Regions from separate parts of the Pseudoalteromonas distincta genome, predicted to be linked through region 1. Evidence: predicted binding sites of a transcription regulator. Region 1 holds the regulator's gene; the other holds the start of a gene.
What was found. The regulator LexA, encoded in region 1, represses DNA repair genes until DNA is damaged. The targets are predictions, from matches to a motif close to TACTGTATNNNNATACAGTA.
Positions count from the first base shown of each region.

Region 2: a site for LexA is predicted at 11,216-11,235, ahead of FFU37_RS09125 (SulA-like leucine-rich domain-containing protein). Genes of this name have one in related genera too.

Region 1 is NZ_CP040558.1:3,251,783-3,268,537, forward strand. It holds gene cyoE (heme o synthase) at 1-38, opposite strand, end outside; gene FFU37_RS14615 (COX15/CtaA family protein) at 51-1,040, opposite strand; gene FFU37_RS14620 (hypothetical protein) at 1,069-1,563, opposite strand; gene FFU37_RS14625 (SURF1 family protein) at 1,553-2,293, opposite strand; gene FFU37_RS20525 (DUF2909 family protein) at 2,308-2,616, shown strand; gene FFU37_RS14635 (cytochrome c oxidase subunit 3) at 2,519-3,394, opposite strand; gene FFU37_RS14640 (cytochrome c oxidase assembly protein) at 3,430-3,960, opposite strand; gene ctaD (cytochrome c oxidase subunit I) at 3,960-5,552, opposite strand; gene coxB (cytochrome c oxidase subunit II) at 5,552-6,694, opposite strand; gene lexA (transcriptional repressor LexA) at 7,177-7,794, opposite strand; gene FFU37_RS14660 (PaaI family thioesterase) at 7,962-8,402, shown strand; gene FFU37_RS14665 (hypothetical protein) at 8,403-8,783, opposite strand; gene FFU37_RS14670 (hypothetical protein) at 9,097-9,822, shown strand; gene FFU37_RS14675 (chaperone modulator CbpM) at 9,885-10,205, opposite strand; gene FFU37_RS14680 (DnaJ C-terminal domain-containing protein) at 10,205-11,173, opposite strand; gene FFU37_RS14685 (endonuclease) at 11,405-12,058, shown strand; gene FFU37_RS14690 (S41 family peptidase) at 12,160-13,767, shown strand; gene FFU37_RS14695 (hypothetical protein) at 13,767-14,138, shown strand; gene hmpA (NO-inducible flavohemoprotein) at 14,210-15,391, opposite strand; gene FFU37_RS14705 (NnrS family protein) at 15,412-16,644, opposite strand; gene FFU37_RS14710 (hypothetical protein) at 16,644-16,755, opposite strand, start outside.
Region 2 is NZ_CP040558.1:2,066,661-2,083,415, reverse strand. It holds gene FFU37_RS09185 (class I SAM-dependent methyltransferase) at 1-1,033, opposite strand, end outside; gene FFU37_RS09180 (HD domain-containing protein) at 1,174-1,830, shown strand; gene FFU37_RS09175 (VOC family protein) at 1,832-2,272, shown strand; gene FFU37_RS09170 (response regulator) at 2,269-3,261, opposite strand; gene FFU37_RS09165 (MHYT domain-containing protein) at 3,265-6,597, opposite strand; gene FFU37_RS09160 (M48 family metallopeptidase) at 6,914-7,612, shown strand; tRNA gene FFU37_RS09155 (tRNA-Tyr) at 7,715-7,799, opposite strand; tRNA gene FFU37_RS09150 (tRNA-Tyr) at 7,849-7,933, opposite strand; gene FFU37_RS09145 (VC2046/SO_2500 family protein) at 8,046-8,573, shown strand; gene FFU37_RS09140 (DUF6172 family protein) at 8,753-9,055, shown strand; gene FFU37_RS09135 (GGDEF domain-containing response regulator) at 9,249-10,166, shown strand; gene FFU37_RS09130 (YchJ family protein) at 10,241-10,720, opposite strand; gene FFU37_RS09125 (SulA-like leucine-rich domain-containing protein) at 10,759-11,193, opposite strand; gene FFU37_RS09120 (tetratricopeptide repeat protein) at 11,492-11,956, opposite strand; gene FFU37_RS09115 (NCS2 family permease) at 12,075-13,367, shown strand; gene FFU37_RS09110 (hypothetical protein) at 13,450-14,208, opposite strand; gene cysB (HTH-type transcriptional regulator CysB) at 14,533-15,510, shown strand; gene FFU37_RS09100 (L-serine ammonia-lyase) at 15,587-16,755, opposite strand, start outside.

The sequences.
Region 1 (16,755 bases):
ACGGGTAGCAGTATTTTTTTATCAATTATAAGTGCCATTATATTTCCCCTTTATGTGCGTGATTTTAGGTAATAACACAACCTAACCATGCTTAATAATAGTATGGCAGCCATCAAGTTATGCGCCAGTGCAACTCCCAAAGGAATATGCCAATGTACTAAAATAAGCCCTAAGCTAATTTGGCAAAGCAGGGTAAGTAATACGCTCACCACGCAATTTTTAATTTTTTTAGAGTACGCTTGGCTGTATATTTTCCACATAATTAGCGCCAGGACGATGCAAGTAACCAGTGCCCAAATGCGGTGTAATAAATGAATAGACATACGCGCTTGCTGCGATAACACACCAAATTCATAATTACTGTGCTCAAGTGGTAATTGAAATACGCTACTCAATGAAAACGGTTGTGCGTAATTACACAATGGCAAACCACTACAATGAGGAGCGGCGTAATTTGCAGCCAGCCAACCACCAAGTGCAATTTGGATAATCAATACACTGAGCGCTACTAAACTTAAACCAAAATAGCGTTTTGCGCCGCTATCACCACCCATAATAGGTTTTGCGGTTAGCCGTAAATATAAAAGCGTTATAAGTGACAAAATACTAAAGCCCCCTAATAAGTGGCCCATTACAATAAGCGGCTGAAGGTTCATGGTTACTGTCCACATACCAAGGGCTGCCTGAAACACCACTAGTAGAAGTAAAGCCAAAGGCAATTTAACTGGCGTAGTTGGATATTGGCGTTTTAAAAAAGCCAACACAAATAAACCTAAAATAAGTAAGCCTAAAGCACCTGCAAAATAGCGATGAATCATTTCTTTCCACGCTTTTGCGGTTTCGAACATCATATCGGGGTAGCTTTGAGTTGCTAAGGCTATGTCAGCCTCATGCTTAGGTACCGTTAAAAAGCCATAACAACCAGGCCAATCGGGGCACCCTAAACCTGCATCACTTAAGCGGGTGTACGCACCTAAAGCAACTACAATCAAAGCGAGTAATCCTGTTATTAATACTAATTTTTTATAATTTTTATACATCAGATACTCCAACTTAAGCTCAACTTAATTAGCTAGAACGAGAATAGTTAAGTAATTTTTTTAGATCTTTTAATAACCCTTTTTGTACTAAACGGTTTTCTTGTGGCTCGACCTTAAAGGGATATTCAAGTACCACTAACCCCATATGATCAATTAAATATAAACTTGCAGGATTTAAACTCTGTTGTTCGGTAATAATTTTCCATGGTAGATTTTTATTGTCGGGGCTCCCCATTACAGCCATATCAACCTTGCCTTGGTTTTTACCAAGTGCCACATATAAGTTATTAAGTGCATTGAGCTGCTCGCTGCATGGGGTGTTACATTCGTTTGAATAATTAAGTGCGATAGTCCATTGTTTGGGATTATTTTGCGGCCAATTTTTAAGTTTTATTTCTTGGCTTAAAAACTCACCATTATTAGTAATTGCAGTAGGCAACCAATCAAACTTTAAAGCGCCATATGCCAAAACCAATGGGATTGCGCAGCAGCCCACAAACAACAAAAGGGGATTATTTTTCATTATGTGTCCTTTTTTTACTCGCAAAAATAGCCACAACAGCACATGCAACAGCAATTAAAAACCATTGCACAGCGTAGGCATTATGCTTTTGAGGGCTCATAACAACGGCCTCATAATGAGGTGTTGCAATCTCATCACCAGTACCTTGTCTGTAAGCCATAAAATTAATTAATGATTGCTGGCTTTGGGTGCTCAGCATATTCAAGTCGATAGATTGGATTCTTGTAGGTAAGTCGTTATTTGTAGTTTTATCTTCAAGCGTAAAGCTACTTAAGTTATTTTCTTTTATTTGCGCTTTAAGAATAAAAACACCTGTAGGCAGAGCAATCTTTGGCAGTGTATCTCTAGATATAGGCGCTTTTACCCATCCTAAATTAACTAAAATCACTTTTTCTTCGCTTTCTGGCTTTAGTAAAGCAAGTAAGTCGTACCCTACTTGCCCGTTATAAACTTGATTATCTAAAAGCCAATATTGGTTTTGTACAAACCGCCCTTTTAACTCAACCAATACACCAGTTTTGTTCCAGCTATCAGGCAGGTTAAGTAATTGAGACCAGCTCATCACACCACGAGTCTGTTGCTTAGCAATGGCGGTTAGTTGTTGCTGCTTTTGCTCACCTCGCTCCAACTGCCAAAACCCTAATCGCACACACACAAGTACAACAACCACAACCATACAAAGTGTGATTAGTGAGCTAAGCTTTTGTTTGTGCCATAAAACTAACTGCATAAAGGGTCAACTCAGTGATTATTAAAATTATTATCGTACTGTTGTTAATATTTATACTTTTTAACTTATTTAGAGCATTGTTTATTATGGTGTCAGGGAAAACTGAGGGACGACCTATGTCTCACTTTTTAGGTCGTCGCGTATTGTTTTCGGTCGTTGTTTTAGTTGTTGTTATTGCAGCGCTTAAACTTGGTTTTATTAAAGCAAATAATTCGCCAATAAACGCTACAGCACATATACAAATACAAACAAACACAGCCACACCACATCTACAAAGTGCCAATACCAAGCAGCTGCTTGAAAAGCAAAGTGCTTATCTTTAGTAAAGTGCCCTTTTAATATCCGTAAAAATATTACAAATAAAAGTACGGTTCCTAGCGTTACATGCATGCCATGAAAACCAGTCAATAAAAAGAACGTATTACCGTAAATACCCGCATCTAGCGTTAGGTTAAGGTCATTATATGCATGCATGTACTCCTCAACTTGCAGCCCTAAAAAGCAAACACCCAATAAAATAGTAGCGCCTAAAAACACCTTAAGTGGAGTGCGTTTATTGTTTTCCATCGCTACGTGGGCAAAATGTAAAGTAACTGAGGAAGTAAGCAGTATTAAGGTATTTATAAGTGGTAAGCCTTGCCAGCCCATAGCTTGAGTAGTTTCGCCAGCAGGTGTTGAAACTAGCGGCCAAACGGCTTCAAAAGTAGGCCATAATACCTCGTTAGTCATTGCATTATTGCCTGCACCTCCAAGCCAAGGTACCGACATTACGCGTGCATAAAAAAGCGCACCAAAAAAGGCCATAAAAAACATAACTTCAGAAAAAATAAACCAGCTCATACCTTGCCTAAAAGAGCGATCCATTTGTGCTGAGTACAAACCTTGGTCCGATTCACTAATTACATTTTTAAACCAGCTAAACAACATATACACAAGTACAGCAATACCGGCATAAAGCAGATAAACCCCGCTACCACCTTCTTTACCTACACTCATAACAGTCAAGCCCGCCCCTACTGCAATAAAAAACAATGCAACAGCACCTACAATAGGCCACGGGCTTTGCTCAGGTACGTAATAATGCTCATATTCTTGATTCATTTTATTTACTCCTAGTTTCACACTAGTTTAAAAAGCTAGTTATTACTTGCCACCAGCTGTTCACTAATATCAAATACGGTATAAGATAAAGTTAATTCTTCAATGTCGCTTGGCAATGCGGTATCAACATAAAAAAGTAATTTAAATTCAAGCTCTTCCCCTGCTTTTAGAGGTTGCTGATCAAAGCAAAAACAAGCTATTTTATGTAAATACTTTGCCGCTTTACCTGGCGAGACTGATGGTACAGCCTGCATTACTTTATCTAGATTGCTGTTATTTTTAGCGCTAAACATTACCTCACGCATTGCACCGGGTTTTACCACTACACTGTATTCTTTTGATTTAACTTCAAACGGTGCACCACTTTGTGCGTGAGTAGTAAAGCTAACGCCGACTTCTCGGTTTTGTACTATTTGTGTACTTTGCTCTGCTTGCTCAAGCGAAGGCTTTCCATTAAGCCCTGTTACATCACAAAACACGTCATACAAAGGTACTAAAGCAAAGGCAAAGGCAAACATGCCTATGCAAATAAGTACCAAACGTTTGAGTAGCGGTGCGTGTGTCATTACTTAATTACCGGCGGCGTAGAAAAAGTATGATATGGCGCTGGAGAGTCAACTTCCCACTCAAGCCCTTCTGCTCCTTCCCATACTTTTGCAGGCACTTTATCACCGCCACGCGCGCATTTAATTACCACAGCTACAAACAACAATTGCGATAAACCAAAGGCAAACCCACCAATACTTATGATTGCGTTAAAGTCGGCAAATTGAAGAGCGTAATCGGGAATTCGACGCGGCATACCAGCAAGCCCTACAAAATGCATAGGAAAAAACAGTACGTTCACGCTCACCAGCGATAGCCAAAAATGCCATTTAGCCAATGTGATATTAAACATATTGCCCGTCCACTTGGGCAGCCAGTAATAGGCCCCCGCCATTATCGAAAATACAGCCCCTGTTACTAATACATAATGAAAGTGCGCCACTACAAAATAAGTATCGTGATATTGAAAGTCAGCAGGTGTAATTGCCAGCATCAATCCCGAAAAACCACCCAAGGTAAACAGCACAATAAACGCAATACTAAAAAGCATTGGCACTTCAAAAGTTATTGAGCCTTTCCACATTGTGGCAACCCAATTAAATACTTTTACTCCTGTAGGTACCGATATAAGCATGGTCGCGTACATAAAAAACAACTCGCCAGCGACCGGCATCCCAGTAGTAAACATATGATGAGCCCATACAATAAAGCTCAATAGTGCTATGGAGGATGTGGCGTATACCATTGAGGCATAGCCAAAAAGTTTTTTACGAGAAAAGGTAGGTATTATTGTAGATATAATGCCAAAGGCAGGAAGAATCATTATGTATACTTCGGGATGACCAAAAAACCAAAAAATGTGTTGGAACATCACCGGGTCGCCACCGCCTGCGGCATCAAAAAAGCTGGTCGCAAAATACTTATCGGTAAGTACCATAGTGACAGCCCCTGCAAGCACTGGCATTACCGCTATTAATAAAAAGGCAGTAATTAACCACGTCCATACAAATAAGGGCAACTTCATCCATGTCATGCCGGGGGCACGTAAGTTCACTATGGTTACAATCACATTGATTGCGCCCATTATTGAGCTAATTCCCATAATATGTACGGCAAATACAAACAATGCAGTATTATCATTACTGTATGTTGTGGACAGTGGTGCATAAAAAGTCCAACCAAATGCAGGCCCCCCACCAGGCATAAATAACGATGCCAATAGGATTAAAAACGCAAACGGCAAAATCCAAAAGCTCCAGTTATTCATTCTTGGCAATGCCATATCTGGCGCGCCAATCATAAGTGGTATCATCCAGTTAGCAAGGCCTGTAAAGGCGGGCATAACCGCACCAAACACCATAATTAAACCATGCACGGTGGTCATTTGATTAAAAAAGTGAGGATCGACCAACTGTAAGCCTGGTTGAAATAATTCAGCCCTGATCACCATAGCCATTGCGCCACCAATTAAGAACATGGTCAGCGAAAAAATTAAATATAAACTACCTATATCTTTATGATTAGTTGTGTAAAGCCAGCGTTTAAAACCTTTAGCTGGGTGATGAGCATGATGAGCTTCATTGGCGTTAGGTTGTTCTACTATGCTACTCATTAGTTCGCCTCCACTTTGGCATCAAGTGCTGCCTGTATTTGACTCGGTTGAATAACATCACCCGTATCATTACCCCACGCATTACGTTTATAAGTAATAACCGCTGCTAATTGCTTTATAGATAACTGTTTGGCAAATGCTTGCATTGCCGTACCGGGTCGTCCATGGATAACTACATCAATGTGATCTTTTATATCGCCAAGCACTATAGGACTGCCTTTAAGTGCAGGAAATACACCCGGTAAGCCCATGCCCGTAGGCTGATGGCACGCTGCACAATTAGCCATATATACTTGTTCGCCTAAAGTCATTAACTCTTCTTTTGGGAGGGTTTTATCAAGTAATGCGGCATCTGCCAGCGCAGCTTTCTGCTTCGCCTGCTTTGCATCTGCAAGCCATGTTTTAAAATCAGCCTCAGATTTAGCGACCACCACAACGGGCATAAAGCCATGGTCTTTACCACACAACTCAGCACATTGTCCTCGGTAAGTACCTTCTTCGTTTATGTTCGTCCATGTTTCGTTTATAAAGCCGGGGTTCGCATCTTTTTTAACTGCAAAATCAGGTACCCACCAAGAGTGAATAACATCGTCAGAAGTCATTAAAAATCGTACTTTTTGATTTATTGGCAGTACAAGAGGCTTATCAACCTCAAGTAAGTAGTTAGGATTTTTATCTGCAAGATTCGCGATTTCATCTTGCGGGGTAGATAAAATAGAGTAGAACTCTACATCTTCGCCCATATATTCATAATGCCATTTCCATTGCGAACCCGTAATTTTAATAGTGAGATCAGCTTTGCTGGCATCTTCCATTGCAATTAGGGTTTTAGTGGCTGGTACTGCCATAGCAATTAAAATAACAAACGGAATTGCAGTCCAAAGTATTTCTACTTTAGTGCTTTCGTGAAATTGGGCAGGTACAGCCCCTTTAGATTTACGGTGATGAATAAGTGCCCAAAACATAATTGCGAACACTATCACCCCAATCACACAACATATTATAAATATGGTCATGTGCAGCTGATATACATTATTGCTTATATCGGTTACGCCTTTGCGCATATTGTATTGGCTATTAGCCAAAACTGGGTGCGTAAAAACACATAATATAAGCCACAAGGTAGAGGTCAGTTTACCCATGTGACGGCTCCTTTGATGCTATTGCGAATGCAAAGCGAAGAGGCATACGGCTTAAACGCCAATTCGTTATTTTTATTTTTTTAGCCAATCTCATTTAATATTGATTGGTTTTGCTGCGCCAACAACGGGTTTGTGTATATTGTGTGTTCTCAAAACTAAAAAGCTGTGAGTTATTATTAGCTCAGCACATTAACAATTAGCTAAAAAACGAACAACAAGCAAGTTTTAGTATAAAAAACAATCAGGTGATATTGAATAATTAATAAAAATCGGTAATCAACTGGGCGACAGAAAGTTCAAAATATGAGCAAAACAAAGGGGTTTAACGCATTCGGAGGGGGAAGATATAAGTGCAAAAAAGTTTACAGCTTAAATAGTCAGTGGGCGGTTTACGCCCTATTTTTAGTACAAATTTTAAAACAAAAATGCGTACTAATTAGTACGCATTTATAAAACTGCTTGTTTAAAAGCTATTTTTAAAGTCACATCCAATCAGCGTTTCTTATAACGCCAACGGCTAAGCCTTCAATATTAAAAGACTCATTCTCAAGATCTACTTCAATAGAGTCAAAATCGTCGTTTTCAGCATGAAGTAATACTTTACGACCCGCTTTCTCAAGACGTTTTACAGTTACGTCTTCGTCTAGGCGAGCAACAACAACTTGTCCATTTTCAGCGGTTTGAGTACGATGTACTGCAAGTAAATCACCATCCATAATACCAATATCTTTCATGCTCATACCGTTAACGCGTAGTAAAAAATCTGCAGCCGGTTTAAACATTAATGGATCGATTTTGCAGTGACTTTCAACGTGCTCTTGCGCCAAAATAGGTGAACCAGCAGCAACACGCCCTATAAGCGGTAAACCTAATTGTTCTGGCTCTTCTTCTTCAATTAATTGAATACCACGGCTTGCACCTGGTTTCATTTTAATTGCGCCTTTTTTAGCAAGTGCTTTTAAATGTTCTTCAGCAGCATTGGCACTTTTAAAACCTAATGTTTGCGCTATTTCAGCACGTGTAGGAGGCATACCAGTGTCTTTAATAAAAACTTTAATTAGTTCGAGTATTTGAGCTTGGCGGTTCGTTAATGGTCGCATACAACTGGTTTTCCATACAGTACATTTAACTGTGAGTATATACAGTTAAATAAAAATCGCAAATTTAAATTAAGCCTTAAAATAGCTAAAGTAATTTCACTTGTGTACATTTTAGGGATATAACTAAAGCTAAGTTTATAAATGATTAAAAATGCAAAGGAGACATTATGAGTATTTGGTACCAGCCCATCACCTTAGAGCTGTGCAAGCAGTTAGAGCAAGGCGTTAATGGCCAAGGAACATTAATGAAAACTATGGGGATAGAAGTCACAGAAATTGGCGATGATTATTTGGTTGCCACAATGCCGGCAATTCCTGAGCATCATAACCCAATGGGCATGGTTCACGGCGGTGCTAACGTTGTACTTGCCGAAACAGTTGCCAGCTATGCCGCTAACTTTGTTGTCGATTTTACTAAATTTTACTGTGTAGGGCAGGAGATTAGCGCAAGTCATTTAAAAGCATCTCGCAACGGCACTTTAACAGCCACGGCTAGAGCATTTCATATTGGCAAACGTAGTTCAGTGTGGGAAATAAAAATTACAAATAGCCGCAATGAGCTGTGCTGCGTATCAAAAATGACCGCAGCAGTCGTAGAGCGAAGATAGTTACTTTTCGATTGGGTAAATGGTAATTTCCATACCCGCACCAATCGCAGATATACGCAATAATGTATCTGCATCTAAGGCTTGATTAAAGCACTTAGGAGAAGTCCCTGATTCAAAACCAATATCAAACGTTCTACGTGAACAGCTTAACCATTGCTTTAGCGCGTTACGCGAACACGATTCAATAAGCTCACATATATGGTTTATGGCTTTATCAGGTGTGCTCACCTCACCTGTAGCTTCAATACGCGCTAGTTGACGGTATTCGTCTTTGTCATAATGTAAAATCGTCGCGACTTTTTTCAAGTCCGCCACTAGCAAACTAATATCTTGCTTTGATTCAAGCTCAAGATCTACATTTAAAAATTGAATTTCCGACATCGTTTCGTATTTATCCTCTAATAATTTCATTGCAAACTTTAACGCAGTTTTACCGTTATACCAAATCAACTATGCTCTATTAACCACTTTATATGGATATTTCGCAGCTTTTAAGTATTTTTTAGCATTTAAAGCTAGCTGGATATCAAACATCCAGCTCAATTAAACAGATAAGTCATGTTAGGGATTTAAGTGTAATCTTTTTTATTTTTAAATGATTACAGTAAGCTATAGTTTAAACTGCGACAAAATGTCGCAGTAACTTATCCCATTAATGTAATAAACTAGCCTCTAAAAATAATAAGACTAAAACATGAATAAAAAAATATTTAAACATGCTCGCAAGTTACATAAATGGTTAGGTTATTTATTAGCACTACAAATTTTAGCATGGTTACTAGGTGGTTTCATTATGAGTGCAATCCCTCTTGATAAAGTTCATGGGGAGCATCTTGCAACACGTACTCTTAATAACCCATTTACGCAGGCTGATTATGTTGCCTCCCTTGACGATATTGCCTCTCAGGTGGCTAATCCAACACAAATAATTTTTGAGAACTTTTTAACTACACCACTTATTACTGTCTTTAGTAATAACGAGCAGCAAAGCTTCAATGGCATAACAGGCCGACCATTTGAACCGCCAACTAAAATACAAATTACCGCAAATGCTAAAGCACACTTACTTATTGACGCTCAAGTAACAAGCGTTGTACTACTAAAGCAAGGTACGCGGGAAGTCGGATATGAAACCAATGTTTGGCAGGTCCAATTTGACGACACTTTTAACACAACACTGTACTTGTCAGAAAATAACGGCAAAGTTGTCACCGTTCGCAGCACGCTATGGCGAATATTCGACTTTTTTTGGATGTTACATATTATGGATTACGATGAGCGAGAGAATTTTAATAATCCACTGCTTATTAGCTTTTCAGCAACCAGTGTACTTTTTTGTTTAAGTGGAATATTACTACTTATACAAAATATACGACTAAAACGATTTATCCGAATTAAAAATAAGAATAAATCAAAGTAGTCATATTGGTTTTTGAGAGCTAGCGCCCACTTATCAAAGAGTAAATAAGCCTAGGGCTTATTTTATTCCAAGTGCTTAAATCGACTCAAATGTCGCTTTAACATTTCGTTTTCGAAAATCAACTCATCACGCTCATCCAGCAATTGTAAAACTAAAGCTATTGCCGACCAATCTAACGAAAAGTCATGTTGGATACGGGCCGCTTTTTTAACTAAGGTCACTGCAGATACCGTAAATTGCCACTGCGTAACATGCTCCCCCTCAATTGGAACCGCAATATTATGCTCAACTAGCTCATATAAAATTGCTTCGCTAATATCACTACTCAAACATAGCTCTTTACTAGTAAGTAAATCGTCCTTTTGTGTCACGATAATTTGCATTATGGCTTGCTCCAGTTATTACGGGGATTAAAGTGAGCTTTTTCGGCTAATTCTTCCCAAAGTTTTTTACTGGTATCATCAACAGATGTTGGATTAACAATTTTAAGCACAGCAAATAAGTCACCTTTAGCTTTTTTACTCATTAATCCCTTACCTTTAATACGCAAGCGTTGACCAGACTGACTATTAGAAGGAATAGTTAATTGGATATTACCTGTCAACGTAGGTAAATTTAGCTTTGTACCAAGAGCCGCTTCCCATGGTGCAAGAGGGACAACTATATTTAGGTTATGACCCTCAACATCAAATAATGGGTGAGGCACTAAACTAATTTGTAAATACAAGTCGCCATTTTGCCCATTCGCTGACCCTAATCCGCCTTGCCCTTTTAGTCGAATTCGCTCGCCATTTACTGAGCCTGCAGGAATTTTCACTTTAAGTGATTTTTTAATTTCAGTGACACGGCCACTGCTGTCTCGCTGCGGTAACATAAACTCAACAGGCTTCACGGTATCAACTAAAGTCTCTTCAAGAAAAATTGGGAACTCTATTTCCACATCTTGTCCTTTTTGCGCGCGAGCGGCGTTACTTCTGCTCTGCCCGGAACGATCGAATCCACCAGCTCCGCCAAACATTGAATTAATAAAGTCAGAAAACTCTTGGTCGGTTTGAGGATCGCTTTGCTGATAATTACTTTGCGAAGAGGCATTGTTACCACCATAATGGCCTTGCTGTTGACGAGCACGATTTTGTTGGTGACGACGTAACTCGTCGTATTTAGTGCGTTCTTCTTTGTTATGGATGACTTCGTAAGCTTCTGCTATTTCTTTAAACTTATCTTCTGCTTGAGGCTCTTTGCTTACATCTGGGTGATATTTTCTGGCTAACTTTTTATAAGCTACTTTAACCGCTTTATCATCTGCATCAGGCGATATTCCAAGCACTGCATAATAATCAACAAATTTCATTTGCAATCCAAATCCTCATATTGAGTAAGCTTTAAGCATACTCCTTAACGGGTAACCTTGTGTGGTTAAAATACGATAAATAGTGAGAAATAAATGAATAGTGAAAATAACTTTGAGTAAAAAATTAATCAGGCACTTTTTATTAATATAAGCGTAGGCCTTAAGTTAACTTTATCTTTTATCTTCAAGGCTTTAAACTGCCTATTCCTGTAGTTCACATTTGTGATGGATATGACTCGATTTATTCTGGCCTTATTGGCTTGTTGTGTGTGCGTTTCGGTATCAGCCGAACAATTTACCCGTTTTTCAACGGCTAAAAGACATTTAATTAAAACCCTACCTGACAACGCCAAAAGCATTTACTGCGGCTGTGATATTAAAAAAGAAGGCAAAAAACTCATTCCTGATCCTTCTAACTGTGGTTACATTCCTCGAAATACACTTACCCGCTCAGGCAAAGTAAATGTGCGAGCACTACGCATTGAGTGGGAACATATTGTTCCGGCGTGGGAATTTGGTCATCAGCTACAATGTTGGCAAGATGGCGGACGTAAAAACTGCCGTAAAGTAAGTGCTAAATTTAGAAAAATGGAAGCTGATATAAATAACTTAGCGCCAGCTATTGGCGAAATTAATGCCGATCGCTCTAATTATCGTTTTGGCATGCTTAGCGAAAACGCCACACAGTATGGTCGCTGCGAAGTAAAAGTAAACTTTAAGCAACGTGTAGTTGAACCGCCTGTCTATGCACGTAAACGTATAGCCGACACTTACGCTTACATGCAGAAAACATACGGTTTAAAAATCTCTGATAAACAGCAAAAGTTATTTAATGCGTGGAAAAAGCAAGCATTCGCAGATACAAGTAGTGCGAGCAAGCTCTAAGCTTTAACACTCATTTACATAAATCAAAGTTATAAATGTTGAATAAACGAGCGAGTGTTGTAATATTTTAAACAACTTATTTACAAAAAAAGCCCTTACCTATGTTTAAAAATAATAAAACCTCGCTTGCCATTTTCACTGCATTTGCGGGCTTTGCTTTGACCGGTTGTGGCGGCGGCGGTAGCGGTATCGACTCAGCCCCTGTAGTTACAACACCTGTTAGTAGCAGTCCAACATGGACTGCGGGTGTATTTGAACCCTCTAACGATTTAAAAAACTTTTGCGAAACCCCGCGTACGGGTAATGATCCCTTTAATAACAACGAGCCTTACCCAGATCAAGCAGGTTCTGCCCTTTACGAAAAACTCTGGCTTCGCTCTTGGAGCGACGAAACCTACCTTTGGTATGATGAGATTGCCGATAACGATCCTGAAAGCTTTGCCACAGTAGCAGATTATTTTGCCCAATTAAAAACAGAGCAGCTTACCGACTCAGGTGCAAAAAAAGATAACTTTCATTTTTCAGAACCTACTGAAGATTACTTTCAAGAAGCGCAATCGGGCGTTACTTCTGGTTACGGTATAAATTGGGCGTTTATTGGCGATACAGCCGACCGTATTTTACGCGTCGCTTATCTTGAAGATGATTCACCTGCAAGCCAAATAGGCTTTCAACGTGGTGATACTGTACTTTCAGTTGACGGTGTTAGCATTAATACCAATACACAGTCGGGTGTAGATACGCTTAACGAAGGCTTATTTAGCCCAACTAACGGCGACTCACATACTATTGTTGTACGCAGTAACGATGGCGCCGAAAAAACATTTAATGTAACCGCTGGCAATATTGAACAAACACCGGTTCAAAATGTTAAAACGATTACAACCGTAAATGGTTTAAGCGTGGGTTACATGCAATTTAATAGCCATATAAGCATTGCCCAAGAAGGGCTTATTGATGCGGTAAATAAGTTTAAAACCGATGGTATTGATGAGCTTGTAATCGACTTTAGATATAACGGTGGTGGTTTATTAGCACTGTCGGCACAATTGGCTTATATGGTTGCCGGTAATGCCAACGTTAACAACCGCTTTTATTATCAAACTCAACAAAACGATAAACAACCCGTTGATTCACCTTTTCCATTTATTGATGAAGAAATAGATTACTCTACTTTTTTTAGCACAGGTGAAAACCTACCTGATTTAAACCTATCAAAGGTTTATGTATTAAGCACATCAGGCACCTGTTCGGCATCAGAAGCTTTTATTAATGGTTTAAAAGGTATAGACGCAGAAGTTATTTTAATTGGCGACACAACCTGCGGTAAGCCCTATGGCTTTACCCCAACTCATAACTGCGCAACAACCTATTACACTATTCAATTTAGTGGCGTAAATAGCAAAGGATTTGGCGAATACGCTGCGGGTTTTACACCAACCCCTACGCCACAATTTGATGCTGATGTTCAAGGTTGTGAAATTGAGGACGACTTTGATCATCAGTTAGGCGACAGTGACGAGGCCGTTTTAGCCACCGCATTATTTCATGTTGAAAATGGCAATTGCCCAATTAGAACGGCTGCTGCAAAAGCAGAGCCAGCTAATTTTTCAAGCTCTCGTGAATCTCTCATTCCTTTAAATATGCCTGAGCAATTTACCCAGCGTAATATGGACTTAACTTGGCCAACACTGAGTGAGGAAAGGTAATGGCTAAATTATTACTCCCATTAGCTACCTTATTCGCTTTGGGAGGATGCCAAAGTGTAAATAGTGAGCCCGCTAAACCCGCTATATTAACGAGCGTTAATCCCAGCGTTATTACAACACTACAACAGGCAATTCAACAAGCTAAGGGAGGCGCATTAGTAACACTTTCCGATTCCGTATTTACTAAACGTAGCGAACTGCTAATTGATCATGCAATGAGTAAAGGGTCTGATGGCAGAGTAATTATGGGCGCGCATAATATAAAATCTGAAAAGTTTATTTTGCAGCTACGTAATAACCAATGCGAGCTTTACTATCCTAAAAAAGAGCTTACTACAGTACTTGAAGGTGTGACCTGTAAAGAGTTATAAGGCACTTTATTAGCGTTTATAAAAAGGCGCGCAGCACACCGCTGCGCGCCTTTTTCTATTTTAAAGCGTTATTACAAGTCTTGATGCGGACCAAACACTTCATAATGAATCTGCTCGTTTTTAACACCTAACTCAAGTAACTGGTTTTTTATAAATGCCATAAAACCGGCAGGACCACATATATAAAAGTCACCATTACTCAATGGTAGCTGTGCTTGTACTGCGTTTAGGTTCATTAACCCAGTAAAGTCAGCGCCCTCTGTCGCTTGGTTAAACCACGTCATTGTTTGTAAGCGGTTATAAACTGCATTTAACTCATTTAAATATTTTGAAAACGAATGCTGCTGAGTATTTTCGCAGGCATGTAAATACATAATCTCTTGATTAGAGTTGTCACTTAATAACGTTTCAAGCATAGCCAGCATTGGCGTTTGCCCAACACCTGCTGAAATGAGTACCGCTGGACTTGTATTATTACGTAAAAAGAAGTCTCCTGCCGGCGGGTATAGCTCAACAATAGTGCCTTGCTCTAATGAGTGTAAATGATTAGACACCATGCCAGGCTTTGGCTGTAGCTCTTTTTTAACACTAATACGGTAGTTTTTAGCGTTACTTTTTTGTGAAATAGAATACTGGCGAATTTCTTCATATTCAGCGCCCTCTGGCTTAACTTTAATACCTAAATACTGCCCTGGTTTATGTGTAATAACAGCTTCGCCATCAACTGGCGTAAGTGTAAAACTCGTTACTAGTTCTGATTCAGCCTGTTTGTTGGTTATTTCAAATTGGCGAGTTCCCGCCCAACCACCGTGTTTATTTTTACTGTGCTCATACAAAGCAGCTTCTTCGGTTATACAAATATCAGCAAGTACGCCGTAAGCTTCGCGCCAAGCGTATTCAACATCGGGAGTAAATTGCTCAGGAAGAAGCTCTTTAAGCGTACCAATTAAGTGTGCACCTACAATAGGGTAATGCTCAGGTAAAATATTCAAGCTGGTATGCTTATGATTAATACGTGTTAGCGCTTCTTTTAATACGGCTAAATTATCAATATTTTGTGCATACGCAGCCAATGCATTAAAAAGTGCAAATTGCTGACGACCTGTATCTTGATTCGCCATATTAAAAATATTTTTAAGCTCAGGATTATGGCTAAATAAACGCTTATAAAAATGATCGGTAACAACCGTACCCGCCTGCGCTAATAACGGAACTGTGCTTTTTACAATCTCAATGGTTTTATCAGATAACATATGTGTTTCCTATGGATGAACTAACCACGACGCCCATCAACACGACGCCGCGTTAATATAGGTGTGCAGTGAATTAAAAATAATGAAAAAGCCACTAACCACAGCAAAGCACTTATTTGCCAAGCAAGGTGAGGCCCAATAATAAAAGGGAGTAATGAACGAGTAATAGCGGCCACAAGCAAAAACGCAAAAGCAACAGCCATGTAATGGGGAATAGCGAGTGTCCGCCCTGTATGACCATGTGATACACGCGTCATCATTGCTAAAATCATCATACCTATTGTGCCAATAGTGATTAAGTGCAGCGCATCTTTAAATTGTATTGCACTGCTATAAAAGCTAAATGCAACCATCATTAACCCTACGCCTAACGCTAAGTAAGAAAAATGTAAAGACCATAACAACGGCACTCTCAATACCTTGCTATCCCACCAACAACCAGCCCTAAGCAGGTGAAGCGCAGCAACAGTTGCAACAACTAACGCAGGATTAATCGTGTTCAAAAACAACTTGTTGATGAAAAACAGAGTGATAGCCAAAATAGATAAATACATCACCGCTTTATCTATTTTAGGAGTGCGAACTTGTGCGGCTAAACCTAGACCTTTAGCGGTAAAAAATGGTAAAACGCGGCCCGCAACAATGCCAACTAGTAAAGTAATTACCAGTACTGCGGTATCAACCACACCAAGTGCAAGCTGCATGTTTTGTTGTAAAACAAGTATTAAATACAATACATTGAGTCCACAAAGCACAGCTAAAATAGCTAAAAACGGATAGTTACTTTTGCTATTGGCTTTTAATAACATATTAGCCAACGCGGTTATGGCGCCTAACCACCAAATAACTTGTAATGTAAGTGCAGCATATAAATTAAAATGAGCAATATCTGGCAGTACTACAAAAAATGCTAAGCGCGCTGCAAGCCATATAAACGTAAGCCACATAAGAGCTTTGCCACTTATGCTCGGCACGCCTGTCCACGTTTGTGCTGCGGTAAGTAAAAAGCCAACAGCTACAACTCCTGCAAAGCCAAACAGCATTTCGTGCGCGTGCCATAATGTCGCAGGTATCGATAAGTGCCAACTTGCATGGCCTGTTAAAATAAGTAGCCAATACCCCACTGACAAAAATGCCAATAAGCCACCGCCTAAAAAGAAAGGCCTAAAAGCTAGCATCCATAACGGCCATTGAGATACTTGATGAATAGCAACGCGTGCTGGCATTGGCTCAGTTAAGTTTATAGGGCGCATTATCGTACCTCCTGCCCTAAACCATGCTGTGCAACACAGCGCAGTACGTAACTTACTTTTAAAATAGCAGCAATAACAATAGTCCCAATATGAGCTGATACTTGCACCGCC
Region 2 (16,755 bases), 1.2 Mb from region 1:
CCATTAAACCAGAGCATGAGAATGTTAATAGTGTTCCACCTGGTTTTAGTATTTGCATGGCAATCATGTTGATATCTTTATAGCCACGACACGCGCCCGTTAACTGCGCTTTATTATCAGCAAATTTTGGTGGGTCCATTACGATGGTATCAAACTGTCTACCTTCGTCGCGGTATTGGCGTAATAATTTAAATACATCCTGCTTAACAAAGCTCACTTTGTTTAAATCTAAGTTATTATGCTCAACATTACGCTTTGCTGTATCTAAAGCGGGTTGCGATACATCTACGTTAGTTACATGCTCACATCCACCACGCAGGGCATACAACGAGAATGTACCTGTGTAACTAAAGCAGTTAAGGACAGTTTTACCTTTTGAGAAGCGCTCAAGTGCAGCACGGCTGTCACGCTGATCTAAGTAAAACCCTGTTTTGTGACCTTCAATTATATCAACTTCGATTTTTAAGCCGTTTTCTTCAATAAGCACAGGCTCTTTTGGTTCATTGCCCCAAAGTGCGCCTTTAATTGGTTCTAAGCCTTCTTTAGTACGTACATCTACGTCAGAACGCTCATATATACTAGAGCCGGGGAAAATAGACATCAATGCGCCTACAATCTCGCCTTTATGGCGCTCGGCACCGGCGCTTAATAGCTGGCACACTAATACGTTGTCAAATTTATCTATTGTAACGCCTGGTAAGTAATCAGACTCAGCAGCACATAAGCGAAACCCTGTTAATCCGCCTTCTTCAATAACTTGGCTACGGGCTTCTAATGAGCGACGTAAACGGCGTTCAAAAAAGTGTTGATCGATGACTTCTTTTTCGTCAAAGCTCCAAACACGTGCACGAATTTGTGAGTGAGGGCTATACGCAGCAGTTGCTAAAAACTTACCTTCGCTGTCGTGAATCGTTACTGTGTCGCCTAATCCAGGTTTACCTTTAATTTTTTTGATGGCTTTTGAAAATAACCAAGGGTGTTTTCTTTTTAATGATTTATCGCGACCAGCTTGTAGGTAAACGGCAGATGACATAAGGCTTCTCAGTAGTAATAAATAAGCGCTGTATTTTAGTCAAGCAAGGAGCAACATACAATGAATGTTTTGCAAGGGGGGCATAAAGCACGGTAAAGTACGGATAATTCATTGATTAATTAGCTTTTTGGAACCTAACTTTGTCTGACGTCGCTTTAAGCCCTGATTTAGAAATACTTAACTCACAATGTAGAGAGTTTATCGCCTCTTTAGTGCATGCCGATGTTGCTCATGACATTACTCATATAGAGCGAGTGGTGCGCGTTGCAATACAGTTATGTAATGCGGAGCAGGCAAACATGTCAGTAGTATTACCTGCAGCGTGGATGCACGACTGTGTGGCGGTGGCTAAAAACCACCCTGATCGTGCAAAAGCCTCTACTATGGCAGCTGATAAGGCATTGGAGTTTTTAAAATCGATTAATTATGACGAGTCACTTTTTGATGAGATTCATCATGCAATTGCAGCGCATAGCTTCAGCGCAAATATAAAAATTAAAACAGTTGAAGCGCAAATAGTACAAGATGCCGACAGAATGGATGCGTTGGGCGCTATTGGCGTTAGCCGATGCATGAAAGTTGGTGGCTCAATTTCTCGGTTATTATATAACCCAAATGACCCTTTTTGTGTTGAACGCGAGGCTGATGATAAAACATACACGCTTGATCATTTTTTCATAAAGTTATTACATATTGCCGATAGTATGAATACCCCATCAGCTAAAGCAGAGGCGAATAGACGAACAAGGTATATGCATGAGTTTTTAGAGCAATTAAAGTCAGAAATTGGTGAGTAACGTGAATAATACAAGCATACCGAAATTATCTGGCATTGATCATTGCCATTTAAATGTTGATAACTTAGCTAATGCCGTTAAGTGGTATGAGCGGGTTTTAGGTTTTAGCGTAGTGCCAGAGCTTGCCTTTTGGAATGAGCATGGGCGAGGCCCTTTAACGCTTGAGGATGCTTGTTTCACCACTCGTTTAGCATTGTTTGAAGGAGAGGGGCGCAGTAAAGGGATTGCATTTTTGGCCTCAGGGGATCAATTTATTCAATGGCGTATTCATCTTGAGAGTTTAAATATAAAAGTAGTTTTAGCAGATCATGGTGTAACGTTTTCTATGTACTTTAAAGACGAAAGTGGCAATAGCCATGAAATTACGTCACATGACTATCGTTATATAAAATCTTGTTACCCAAATATTGAGCTTGGCTCTCACACTGCTAAAAAGAATTAGCTTTCTTGATTTGCATTTTTTATAGCAATAATATCGTCTAAGTTTTTTACTAATAGTTCGATTAGAGCGGGATCGAAATGAGTTCCTGCTTGCTCTTGCATATGCAAAACTGTTTTCTCTACACTCCAAGCCTCTTTGTAAGGGCGTTTTGAGGTAAGTGCATCAAATACGTCAGCTATAGCAACAATTCTACCTTCAACTGATATTTTTTCGCCTTTGATCCCGTTAGGATAGCCTGAGCCATCCCATTTTTCGTGGTGTTCAATTGCAAGCGTATGTGCAAGTTGTAGTAAAGGAGATGATGAGTTTGCTAAAATTTGCGCGCCAATGGTGGCGTGTTCTTTCATATGATCAAACTCTTCAGAGGTTAACTTTCCAGGTTTGAGTAGGATAGCGTCAGGAATACCTATTTTTCCTACATCGTGCATTGGGGCAGCTTGACGTAAAAGTTCTGCTCGTTGCTCATCCATACCGAGTGCTAACGCTAATACTTTACTGTATTGGCTCATGCGCACAATATGTTCACCCGTGTCGGTGTCTTTATATTCCGCTGCACGGCCTAGACGTTCTACTAAATCTACATGAGCTTGCTTTAATTGCTCTGCTTGTACTAGCGACAAGTGAGTATTAACCCTTGCTCTTACAATGGCAGGGCTTATTGGTTTAGTAATATAATCTACTGCGCCTAACTCAAAACCTTTGTATTCATCGCTTTCATCGCCAAGCGCAGTTACAAAAATAATTGGGATGTGTGATGTTTTAGGATTTCTCTTAACTATTTGGCATACTTCAAAGCCATTCATATCTGGCATCATTATGTCGAGCAAAATTAGCTTTGGTAGCTCTTTTTCAAGTAGTGCTAGTGCGGCATCACCCGATTTAGCAAACGACATACGATATTGATTACCTAACACTTCGCGCATTACTTTTAGATTTGCAGGCTCATCGTCAACAATTAATACCCGTGGCCTATCTGTCGTAAAATCCATTAATTAATACTCATTGTTTGTTAGTTTTTCAAGTAAGGTTTCTAGTATTACGTGTGCTTTATCAAAATCAAATTCATCAAAGGCTTCGGCTATATCATCAACTTCATTTTGAAAGGTAGAAGGTGCGCCGCGTTGCAACTTTGCGAGTAGTTCATCATTTAATTCTGCGTTTTGCGCATCTTGATGAAGTGTTTCACACAGTGACTTAATTTCATCAATTGATAGAGTGTCTGAGCTATTATCTTCAGGCTTGCTATTTGGCTCATCGCAAGTATTTGATGACAGCAGTTGCGTTATAATAAGTAGTTCGTTTTTGATATCGTCTAAAAGACTAATAACTTTAGCATCACTTTGCTTGTGCTCTAAATCGGTTAATAACTTCATTAACGTTGTTAGCCCTAAGTTACCAGCAACACCTTTGAGTGTGTGAATGAGGCTATCGACATCTTTTATGTTTGATAATTTATCATTAAATAATCTCTCAAACCGCTTATCACTATCACTAACAAACTTAGTAATCTCTGTAAGTTGCTTACACTTAGAACCCCAAAGTGCTAATCCTTTTTCAAAATCTATATGCTGCGCTTTAGGATCGCTTTGCGATATAACCATTTCTTTTGCAATACCAAGCCCCAGCACTTGCGCTATTTCTTGGTTAAGCTGATTTATATCGACGGGTTTATTGGCAAAGCCATTCATGCCTGCTTTTTTAGCCGTAAGCTTATCTTGCTGTAATACGCTTGCTGTGAGCGCGATAATTGGCGTGTACTTAAGCTGCCTTTGGTTTTCTATTGCTCTTATTTTTTGTGCTGCTTGTATGCCATCACACAATGGCATATGTATATCCATTAATATGACATCAAAGTCTTGCTCTTCAAATACTTTAATCGCTTCAAGTCCGTTTGACGCTTTGGTAACTGAATGCTGATCGCGTGACAGAAGCAAAGACAGTAGTTCTGTATTTTGCTCTATATCATCAACTACTAGCACTCTAAGTGCAGGCAGTTGGGTGTGTAGACCATCAAAATAATCTATTTTAGATTCGTCACCTAAAGTAAGCGGCAATGAAAAGTAAAAACAGGTGCCTTTACCTAGCTCACTTACTAAGTTTATTGTTCCGCCCATAAGCTCTACAAGTTGTTTACTTATGGTTGTACCAAGGCCTGTACCACCAAAGCGGCGGGTAGTAGTGCCATCGGCTTGTTCAAAAGGTTGAAATACAGCTTGAATACGATCTTTTGCAATACCAATTCCGGTATCTTGCACTTCAAAAAACAGATGCTGATTTTGTGTCATGCCAACGGTGACCGTGACAGAGCCTTCTTCGGTAAACTTAATCGCGTTACCAATTAGATTAGTGAGTACTTGTCTGAGTCGATCTGGGTCGCCGTAGTACGTAGAACTTACTGATTCTTTAATATGGAGTTTAAGTTCTAAATCTTTCTTTTTAGCTTCTAGCCAAAAAGTAGAAATAATACTGTCTATCACTGGTTTTAAGCTAAAGTGGACTGGCTCAATGGTGAGCTTACCGCGTTCTAGTTTTGCAGAGTCAAGAATTTCATTTAACAATCTTAGCAATGAACGCGCTGCATTATTTACGGTAACCAAGTGCTTTTGTTGTTCTTGATCAAGTGGGGTATCCATTAATAGATCGCTAAAACCTATTATAGAATTCATTGGGGTGCGTATTTCATGGCTCATATTAGCCATAAAAGATTGCTTTGCATGAGCAGCTTCTTCAGCTTTAAATTTAGCTTGCTCTAGTTTTTCTTCATATTCTTTGCGTTCAGTAATATCGACTAAAACACCATCAATCCACTTTGGGTTGCCTTGAGCATCAAAGTCGATACTCCCTTTATCTAACAACCACAAAATTTTGCCGTTTCTATGTCTAATTCGGTATTCAATAGAATATTGAGACTTTGCATCAACAGCTTTAGTGACTTCATCAACTATTTGTTTTTGATCTGATTTCAAGACCAAGTCATTAAACTCGATACAATGCTCTGTAAACTCATTTGGGTTATACCCTGTAAGCTCAATTATATTTGGACTAATAAATAACATAGTCCAGTTGTCATCAAACTTGCATCTAAACGCGACTCCGGGCATGTTATCGATAAGAGAGCGGTATTTTTGTTCTTTCTCTTCTAAACTTTGCTGCAAAGCGCGTTGTTCGGTCAAGTCGGTGATAAAGCCAACATATAAAGGGTTATGGCCCGGCTGATTTACTTCGCCTATACCTAAGCGAATAGGAAAAACATGTCCGTTCATGTGTTTTGCATATACATCACGGTTTATGCCTATTATTTTACCTAGATCAACATTGTGAGCATTTAAGAGGTATTCGTCGTGGTGCTTGGCAATGTTATCGTCCATTAGCATTTTTACGTTTTTGCCTTGAACTTGGTTTTCTTGCCAGCCAAAAATTTTACTTGCGGCTTCATTAAAACTTAAAATAATACCAGTATGGTCAATGGTAACAATGCCATCTATAGCGGTGCCTAAAATAGCATTTAGACGGGATTCTTTTGCCGACTTATCCTCAAGTAGCATGCGATAGCGAACCATACCATTTATTACACCAACCACGCTTGTAATCGCGATAGTTGCTGTGGCGACTGCAATGGCGATAAAAGTTAGTCCTGCGGTTGCGTTAGCATCATCATAGATTAGTGGCGATGTAGCTACAAAACGTGTAGCGGCCATACCCATATAGTGCATACCAGCAACAGCACACCCTAAAATAACAGCGCTAATTGAGTTATTTTGAAGAGGTGATAAAGAGGGTAAAAAACGCTCAAGATTAAAGCGACTGTAAAGGGCTATAAAGGAGAGGGCTACAGCAACAATGATTGATAACGCAAATATCAATGGATCATATCTAAGTAAAGGAGCAAGATCCATTGCAGCCATGCCGCTATAATGCATAGTGCCAATGCCGGCTCCTAGTAACACGGAGCAAATCGACAATACTTTTAGATTCCCTTTACTATTTACTAGCATTGATACAGCGTACTGACATGCAATAAATGCTGGTATAAAAGAAAGGAGAGTGATTGTTGGATCATAATCAATATTAGTACACAGTGAAAAGGCAAGCATACCAATAAAGTGCATACTCCAAATACCAGCCGAAAAAACAGTAGCAGCGGTCACATTTGCTAAACGTTGGTAGCTAGGAAATTGAGTTTCTTTTGCGAGATCTATAAGTCTAATGGTGAAAAAGGCTGCAAAAATAGCAATTAGCAATGACATTGAAACTAATAGAGGATCGTAAACGCCATTAATGATTAAGCTAGGATCTTGGTCTGTGATAAAAAAAGCTGATAACATAATGGCTCAAAATATAATCTTTATTTATTAAGTTTAATCTAATTAATTAATAAATAAACCGTTAATTCAATGAAGTGAATAAAATAACGAATTTATTACTTTTAGTTTTCTTTTATTTATCAGGGATTAGTTTTTTAGTTGGTGTTTTTTATTCTAATGTATTGCCTGTCACAGGACTAAGTTAGATTTATATGGTCATATTTAAGTTTCTATCGAGTAACCTTAAGAAAACTAATGAATTGGCTTAACTAAGCGAAAAGTACACCTTATTTGGTTTTATTAGTTGCTGGTGAATTTTCTCGTAGCAATATCATTAATGAGTATGAAAGTGTTTGAATATCAGTTAAAGAAAAGTATAAAACGTAAAACGGTTGCCATTAAAGTACATAACAAGAAGGTGACTGTATATGCCCCTCAGTTTGTTAGTAATAAACACATCCAAGAATGGCTTTTTGACAAGCAGGTGTGGGTAAATGCTCAATTAACTAAACAGCACAATATTGCTGATAGCAGACAGAACCCGTTCAAAGACAAACAAATTTTAATCTTTGATAGCATTGTAAACATAGAATTTAAGCAAGGTACTAAGTCCGAAGCACTAAACTGTAACGACAGCTTGCTTATTACACACTCTTCGCGCGTTAAAAATACTTCGCAAAAATATCAGCAACTTCTTGAAGAATATTTAAAAGAGCAACTAACTGCATATATAGAAATGCGTTTAGCGTACTTCTGCGCACAAATGGATGAAGAATTACCTACGAGTCTAAAAGTAGCTATTTATAAGCGAAAGTGGGGAAGTTGTAATAGTAAGCGAGAGCTAACATTTAATTTGCATTTAATCGGAGCGCCTTATCATGCTATTGATTATGTGATTGTCCACGAGTTAGCGCATTTACGTCACTTAAACCACAGCAAAGCTTTTTGGCAACACGTTGATCGTTTTTTTCCTAATTATAAAGCATCATCAACATGGCTAAAGAAAAACAGTATGAGTTTACAATGGGTATTTTGAAGTTACCTGAATATAGGAATATAGGAATATAGGAATATAGGAATATAGGAATATAGGAATATAGGAATATAGGAATATAGGAATATAGGAATAGTAGAGAAGTGGTGGAGGGAGCTGGATTCGAACCAGCGAAGGCTGAGCCGTCAGATTTACAGTCTGATCCCTTTGGCCGCTCGGGAACCCCTCCACACTAATTTTATTGCATTTGGCCCCACTTAACTTAGCGGTAAGAAAAGTGGTGGAGGGAGCTGGATTCGAACCAGCGAAGGCTGAGCCGTCAGATTTACAGTCTGATCCCTTTGGCCGCTCGGGAACCCCTCCAATGCAACGGCGCTGATAATAGCAAATTGCGTATTTAAGTAAAGAAAAAAGCTAAAGAAAATTGAAATAAAGCCGATAAATATCTATCAGTTACCACAATCGACTAAAGACTATGCAAATAGATGATTTGTTAATCACAGAGAGTCAGTTAAACAGTAGGCTCAATAATAGTGTGCATGAAAATCGCCGTGGCGAATTTTCTCTATTATTAGCGATGCTGTCACATGACGCACTCGACTTTAGCCAATTTCATTTACCAAAAACTGAAATAGATAATTTAGTTATAGAAGAAGAGGCATTAAGAAAGCAATTTGGCGCAGGTCCAAAGCAACTTTTAGCCCCTGATGAATACAATATGTTGGTTGGACAGTTTAATGCCTCATTAATATCTCAAGAAGGGGAGCGCTGTGGTATGACAAGTATTAAGTTAAGGCAATGCTTAAGCCCTGAACCACTTGCGATTAGAAATGATGATAAGCATATTCCACTTAATATAATAGATAACTGTGAGCTTGCTGTCAGAAGAAGAATTAAAAGCGAACAAACACAACTTGCTAATCCTCCTATAGATGCAGCTGCTTTTTACGACAGCCTTAATAATGATGCAATACATCAACCACTTCAGCTTATTGCGGTGTGATATATGATTGTAATAATCATCAGTTAATATATGCTTTATAACGGGTCTGCTTTATATATTTGCTAATAATTGATTTAATGAAAAAAAAGCATCCAAAAATTAAATGCAATTGCTATAATGGCGTCAAATGGTATGACATGAAATGCCATTATCATTAAACCAAGGTAATTAGGAACGTAATGAAGAAAACATTCACGCTAAATCACGAGAAAATCAAATACCCTCGTATGGTTGATGCTGCAAAGCACGAAGTGAAAAAATATTTGAAAAGAGAGCGTAATAAAACGCTACCTGAAGATGCTGACTATTGGGCATTTGACTGTAAGTTTGGTAACACAGCTGAAGATGCGCAAGTTGTGCACGTTGCTGAATTAAGTAACCAAATTGGCGAAATTGAAAAGCAAGGTTTGACCTCTTTCTACGTAGAGATTTTAGCTCGACCTGCTCAACGTCAGCAATTAGATTTAGATGATGACGAATAATACTTAACTAAATTAAGTATTCAAAGTTATAAAATGAGTCCAAGTGGCTCATTTTTTGTTTTTATGCAGTAAAGATTTACTAAAAAGTATTTTTATTAGTAACCAATAAGTAGAACCCCTCTTAATTAACATTTGCATAACAAAATGTGATGCTATAGGCTGTTTTTAATTAAAAAAACAAAACATTTTTACTATGCCAATAAATTACTCTGACCATCAATTAAAACTAAGTTTAAAGAATTCTAAAGTACTTATAGTTGACGATCAGTTATTAAGCTTAATCGTATTGAAAAAAATATTATCTGAGCATTTTAATGTGACAACAGCTGGAAGTGGTGAAGAAGCAATTGAAATTTGTAATGTAAATGTACCCGATATAGTCCTACTCGATATTAGTATGGGTGGAATGAGTGGTATTGATACATGTTTAAAATTAAAAAATAATACTGAAACACAGGATATCCCAGTTATTTTTGTTACATCCTTTGAAAACGAAGAAGAAGAGTGTTGGGAAGCCGGAGCTGTTGATTTTATTAAAAAGCCGATTGTAAAAGAAACACTATTTAGAAGGGTTCGTGCCCATATAACGTTAAAATTACAACACGACTTACTCAATCAAAAAGTATTTTTAGATGATTTAACTAAAGTATTCAATCGCCGTTATTTTGATGCACATTTTTCTAAAATGGAACGAAGCGCCTTACGAGAAAAAGTTGACTATGCATTATTACTCATCGATATAGATTACTTTAAGCAATACAATGATATCTATGGTCATGTGCAGGGGGATACGGTGTTAAACCTAGTAGCACAAACTATTACTAATAGTTTGCAAAGGCCAACCGATTTTGTTGCGCGTTATGGCGGCGAAGAGTTTGTAGTTGTTCTACCGCATACAAGCACTGAAGGTGCAATTTGTGTTGCTGATAAAATTAAACAGAATGTGGCCGATTTAGGAATATTACACAAATATTCAGAATATGATTTTGTGACTATTAGTATTGGCGGTGCAACCCTACAACCATACGTAAATAACAAAAACACGTTGCAGATCGCAGATGAAAAAATGTATGAGTCTAAAATGCAAGGGCGTAACAAAGTGTGTTTTTAAGTTTAGTTAGCTAATAAATCACTCTGCCACTTAAAAACACCTTTTAGGTAATAAATATTAAATAAGATTATTGATTACATGCTATGACATTTTTTGTACTTTTTATTGCTACCGCATGGGCAGTCATCATTTCTGCCTACTTTAATATCTTCAACAGGATATATAGTGCCATCTAAATAACGCCATTGAGTGTTTTCTTTAATAAACAGCGACTTTTCGTGAAGCTCACAAAATAAGTTTTGATAAAAATATTGGGCTTTAAATTCTACCGTTCCAGTATCGCCATCATGGCTTGAGTCAATTAAATCAAGATTTATAAATCGACAGCTGTTAGCAAAATCATTGATTTCTTTAACCGGATTCTCAGCTTGTTTTTCTTTTGCGTAGGTTTGATAAACATATTTTGCATTTTTAATAACATAAGCGCTGAATCGTGAGCGCATAAGTTGTTCAGGAGTGTCAGCTTGCTTAACAGATAAGTGAAGCGGCTCGCAGCAATCGGCATAATTGTGCCCACTGCTGCAAAAACATAATGTGGTATTGAGTGAAGTCATAATAATAATACAAAGTCTAAAACATTAGTTTAACAAGCTTATTGAGCGAGTGGTATCTCTGTTGTTTGAGCGTTTTTAGTAAAACAGTATAGTTTTGTATTCGTTTTACTTAAATCGAACGATAGATTTGTAAGTAGTTGGTTATTAACTATATCGGTCCAGGTAATTACAGCTGCAAAGTTTCCATTATGTAATGCAGAATTTAATACATACTCTAGATTTACTAGGTGCTTCTGTCTAATAACAAGTAATTTACTTGTATCAATAGAGCATGAGTCAAGTAAAGCTTTGCTCGGTACATGATCTGGCGCAATTAATAACGTCCATGCATTAGAGCTATTATATTGGTGTAATACTTTTAAAAGCTCAAAGGTCGCTGAAATTTCATCTTCAATTTGGATCAAATTTACGCAATCGCTTTGCTCGTCTTGTTGGTAACTTTTAACTGTTCTTACGGTAATAGGCTGTAACATAATTTCACTCACTGGGTTTTTATACAGTATTCATATACAGTAGTTTATACAGTGCTTTCGTGCAAGCATTTTATGCTATTTATTTGTACAGTTATTCAGCTTTTGATCATTGTTTTTTGTTTTTAAATCTATAATTCTTTATTAATCAACTTGTTATAGGCTTGTTTTTGAGAGGGTATTTTTAAAATAAATTTTTGAGTCATGTTTTCGTTTGTGGGTTTTATACTGTGTAGGAGTATCTTTGTAACTATATACAGTATTTTTCAACACTGTATACAGTACTTATACCTTAGTTAGTTTATGTGTTTTCACTGGTGCGAGGGATCATATGAGAAAACTGGAGTTGGTGGATTTGTTCGTACAAACTTGCTGCATAACATTGAGCATCTTTAAATCGCTTAGTTTCGATATGTTTGCGTATATCTGTAACCGCTGCAGTGGCAGGTGCGTACCCTTGGCTACTCGCTAAGCTCAACCACGCTACAGCATGAAATACACTTTGTGGCACGCCTTCACCTTTTACAAAAAATAAACCTAAATAAAACTGTGCTCTATGGTTTCCTGCCATTGCAGCAAGGCGCATCCATTTTGCAGCCAATGGAGCTTGATTATTTTTTAAATAATATAGGGCTTTATTAATAGTACTTTGCTCATCTTTTTTATTATCAATGGGCGCGGGGCTGCTTTCTGGTTGAGTAACAAAACCTAAAATGTTGTCTAGCTGTTGCTCTAAGTCTTGCTCACAAGGTGTTGTTTTAAGCATATTGGTTCATTTATTATTTTAACTACTTTAACAGTTTAGTATATAGCAAGGTAAAATGTCCTGTAAAAGATAATTTTTATGTTAAAATCTCGCCACTTTTTACTATCACAAGTTTATTATGTTTGAAGCCTTATTTAAACTCAGCGAAAATAACTCAACAGTTAAACGCGAATGCGTTGCTGGCCTAACGACCTTTATCACTATGGTATACATTGTATTTGTAAACCCGGCTATGCTTGCTGAGGCAGGGATGGACCAAGGGGCTGCATTTGTAGCTACCTGTATAGCAGCTGCGATAGGCTGTTTTATAATGGGTTTATGGGCTAATTATCCATTAGCATTAGCGCCTGGCATGGGACTAAATGCTTTTTTTACGTATGGCGTCGTATTAGGAATGGGTTATACCTGGCAAGCCGCATTAGGGGCTGTTTTTATGTCGGGTTGTATATTTTTATTTTTAAGTTTATTTAAAGTCAGAGAATGGATTATTAATGCCATACCTCTGGTACTCAAGCGAGCTATCGCAACAGGTATTGGTGCTTTTTTAGCCTTAATTGCCCTTAAAAATGCAGGCATTATTGTCTCAAGCCCAGCAACACTAGTGCAATTGGGCGACATTACTTCCCCAGGCCCATTATTAGCTATATTAAGCTTTTTTGTAATTGCAGCGCTTTTATACCGCGATTTTAAAAGCGGTGTACTTATTAGTATTTTATTAGTGACAGGCATTGCACTAAGTTTAGGGCTAGTTGAATATCACGGTGTTATGGCTATGCCACCATCAATAATGCCTACTTTTATGCAACTAGATTTTGCCGCCGCTTTTGATATATCAATGATGAGTGTTATTTTTGCATTCTTGTTTGTCGATCTTTTTGATACTTCGGGTACATTAGTTGCGGTCACTCAAAAAGCTGGTTTAGCTGATGAAAAAGGTAACATGCCTCGTTTAGGACGAGCACTAAGTGCTGACAGCTCAGCAACAATTGCAGGTGCGATGCTAGGCACGTCTACGACTACATCGTATATAGAATCGGTTGCTGGTGTTTCTGTTGGCGGACGTACTGGTTTAACGGCTGTCGTTGTAGGTATTTGCTTTTTACTAATGATGTTTTTTGCACCGCTTGCACAAATGGTACCGGCTTATGCTACGGCAGGCGCTATTTTATATGTCGCTGTGCTGATGCTGCAAAATTTAAAGTTTGTAAATTGGGATGATATGACCGATGCAATTCCTGTTACTGTGGTATTACTAATGACACCATTAACGTTTTCGATTGCGCACGGTATTGCACTTGGTTTTATATCTTATACGGCGGTTAAAGTCTTGTGTGGTAAGCAAGATCAAGTCAGTATTAGTGTTTGGATATTAACAGCCTTGTTTGTTTTCAAGTTTGCATTTTTGTCTTAATAGCTAACAAAAAACACAAAAAAGCCTGCACAAATTAAAATTTGTGCAGGCTTTTTTAATACTTATTTTTAGTATAAAAACGCTACCATTTCTTTTTAGGAGCAAACAATATATCTAAGTCGTCTTGCTCTTCTTCTGTTTTCTTTTTAAGTGCGCTTGCATTAGAAGCTCTAAGTTCAACACTAATTGCTTCTAAGTAACCTTCAACTTCTTGGCGTTTTGTTGTTACATATTCATCGGTGTATGTAACTGCATTGAGCGTTGCCTGTGCTTTTTCAAAATACTGCCTTGCAGAGCCAACCATACTTGCTGAGCGGGCAGATAAGCCACGTTTTATTTGGCTTTCGATATTAATACGTAGTTGTAGTTTTTCAAGACGTTTATCTTCTAAAACAAAAACTTGGCTATCAATACGACCTTTATTATGTTCAGAGCGTAAAATTGAGCGTAATTTTTTAATACCTTGAATTAGGCCAACAAGCTGTTTGTCATTATTGGGTAACGTTAGGGCTTCACTGCTGTTGTCTAGAACTGCATTGGTGAGGTGCGTTTTAGCCTCACCTAAGCGGCTTTTGAGTGCTTTGGATGTTGGCGAACTAGTAACCATCGTGTTTAATGCTTCGTAAATACGGCGTTGCAATACACGGATTATATTTTCAGAAAGAGGTATATTGGCACTATTCATTAGTGCTTCTTCTGTTTCTTCTATTATAGCTTTTTGTTTTGTTAGCTCTTTGCGGCGTTCCGCTTCTTGTTTTTCTTTGTGTTGTTGTACAGCACTTACCCAAAGTGCAATCACAATCAATGCAACTATAAGCACTATTATAATAGAAACGATCATGGTGTAATTCTCGGATATATAACCTAATTATTTAATCTTACATTAAATATACGTTAACAGGGTAGCTTTGCGCCGATTAACTTAAAAAATACACCAAAAAATTGATAGGTTGAGCTCTTTATAAACCGTAGTCACCCTAAGGGCTTATAAACTAAAGCTGAATAAACATCGCTACCTGAAGCATATTTATTATGCTAGCCTTGAGCTCTAATCAGATAATTGCACACCTAAAGACCTAAAGTGATATTTTACGCAAATAACACTTGGTTTTAAGCGGTATTGCCTTTATAAATAATATGAATAATAACGTTAAAATTTGCAGCCATGAAATTACAACAACTCAGATACATCGTAGAAGTACAAAATCATAAATTAAATGTTTCAGCGACTGCTGAGAGTTTATTTACCTCGCAGCCAGGAATTTCTAAACAAGTACGCATGTTAGAAGATGAGTTGGGTGTACAAATTTTTGGTCGCAGTGGTAAACATTTAACGCATGTAACCGGTGCTGGCGAAGATATAATTAATATTTCTCGTGAAATACTCTCCAAAGTAGAAGGTATTAAAGCCGTTGCTAATGAGCATACGCTACCTGATCAAGGTAAGTTAAATATTGCCACAACACATACCCAAGCCCGTTATGCTTTGCCTAACGTTATTCAAGGGTTTATGAAAAAATACCCTGCGGTGTCGCTTCATATGCACCAAGGTACTCCACAGCAAATATCGGATGCTGCAGCACGCGGTGATGCCGACTTTGCTATTGCAACAGAAGCACTGCATTTGTATTCAGATTTAGTTATGCTGCCTTGCTACCATTGGAACCGCAGTATTGTTGTTGCTAAAGACCATCCTCTCGCTAAAAAGGCAAATAGTTTAACTGTTGCTGACATTGCCCAATATCCACTCATTACATATGTATTTGGTTTTACGGGCCGCTCAGAGTTAGATAAAGCGTTTAGCGCACACGGGCTTGAACCACACATTGTATTTACTGCAACCGATGCTGATGTTATAAAAACATACGTACGACTGGGTTTAGGAGTTGGTGTTGTCGCTTCAATGGCGATAGATCAAGTGAGCGATACCGATTTAGTGTGTATTGATGCAAGCCACTTATTTGAAGCTAGCACGACCAAAATTGGTTTTAGAAAGGGCAGCTTTTTACGTACTTACATGTATGATTTTATTGAACGTTTTGCACCGCACTTAACTAAAGAACGCGTGGAGCGAGCAAGTTTGTTACGTAACCAAGATGACGTAGATAAGTTATTTGCAGATATAGAGTTACCCGTTAAATAAGGTGATTGCATTGAACGAACAATAAAAAAGCTGCCTATTTTAAAATAGGCAGCTTTTTCTTTTTATAGCGAGCTGATTAACATTCGATAATATTAACTGCTAATCCACCGCGAGCGGTTTCTTTGTATTTGGTTTTCATGTCGTTGCCGGTTTCAAGCATGGTTTTAATTACTTTATCAAGTGATACCTTTTGCTCGCCACTGCCACGAATAGCTAAACGTGAGGCATTAATTGCTTTAATCGCGCCCATTGCATTACGTTCAATACACGGTACTTGTACTAAGCCACCAACAGGGTCGCACGTGAGGCCTAAATTATGTTCCATACCAATTTCTGCTGCGTTTTCTACTTGCACAACATTGCCACCAACAATTTCTGTTAATGCGCCTGCTGCCATAGAGCACGCAACGCCAACTTCACCTTGGCAACCTACTTCAGCACCCGATATAGAGGCATTCTTTTTATATAAAATACCAATAGCAGCAGCCGTTAATAAATAACGTGTGGCTATATCGCGGTCTACTTCTTTCACAAATGTGTGATAGTACATAAGCACAGCCGGTAAAATACCCGCAGCACCATTAGTTGGTGCGGTAACTACACGGCCACCTGCCGCATTTTCTTCGTTTACGGCAAGGGCAAATAAATCAACCCAGTCCATTGCACGAAGTGGGTCGTTACTGACCTCTATATTTAGTTTTAAGTATAGGCTTGGCGCACGGCGTTTTACTTTTAAGCCGCCAGGTAGGATACCTTCGGTACGCATACCACGCTCAATACAGGCCATCATTACTTTCCAAATATGAAACAGCGTGTCTTTTATTTCATCTTCAGTGCGCAGTGTTTTTTCGTTCTTCATCATTAAGCTTGAAACACTAAGCCCTGACTCTTTACACATCTCTAGTAGCTCTTTTGCGCTACTGAAAGGGAATGGGGCTGGGTTTTCTTCTCTAATATCAATGGCTGCTTGTTTTTCGTTTTCAAACTCTTCGTCAGTAACAATAAAGCCACCGCCAATAGAGTAATATACTTTGCTGTAAACTTTTTCGCCGTTGTTTGAGGCGATAATTTCCATTGCATTAGAGTGCTTAGGCAGCGTTTTGCGACGATGAAAAACAATAGCGCCTTGTTTTGGAAACTTAGCTTTGTGTGTTTTGTTTAGATAAATAACCTGATCTTTTTCGATGGTCGCTAAAATGTCGTCGACTAAATCGGCATCTATAGTTTCAGGGTCATAACCGGCTA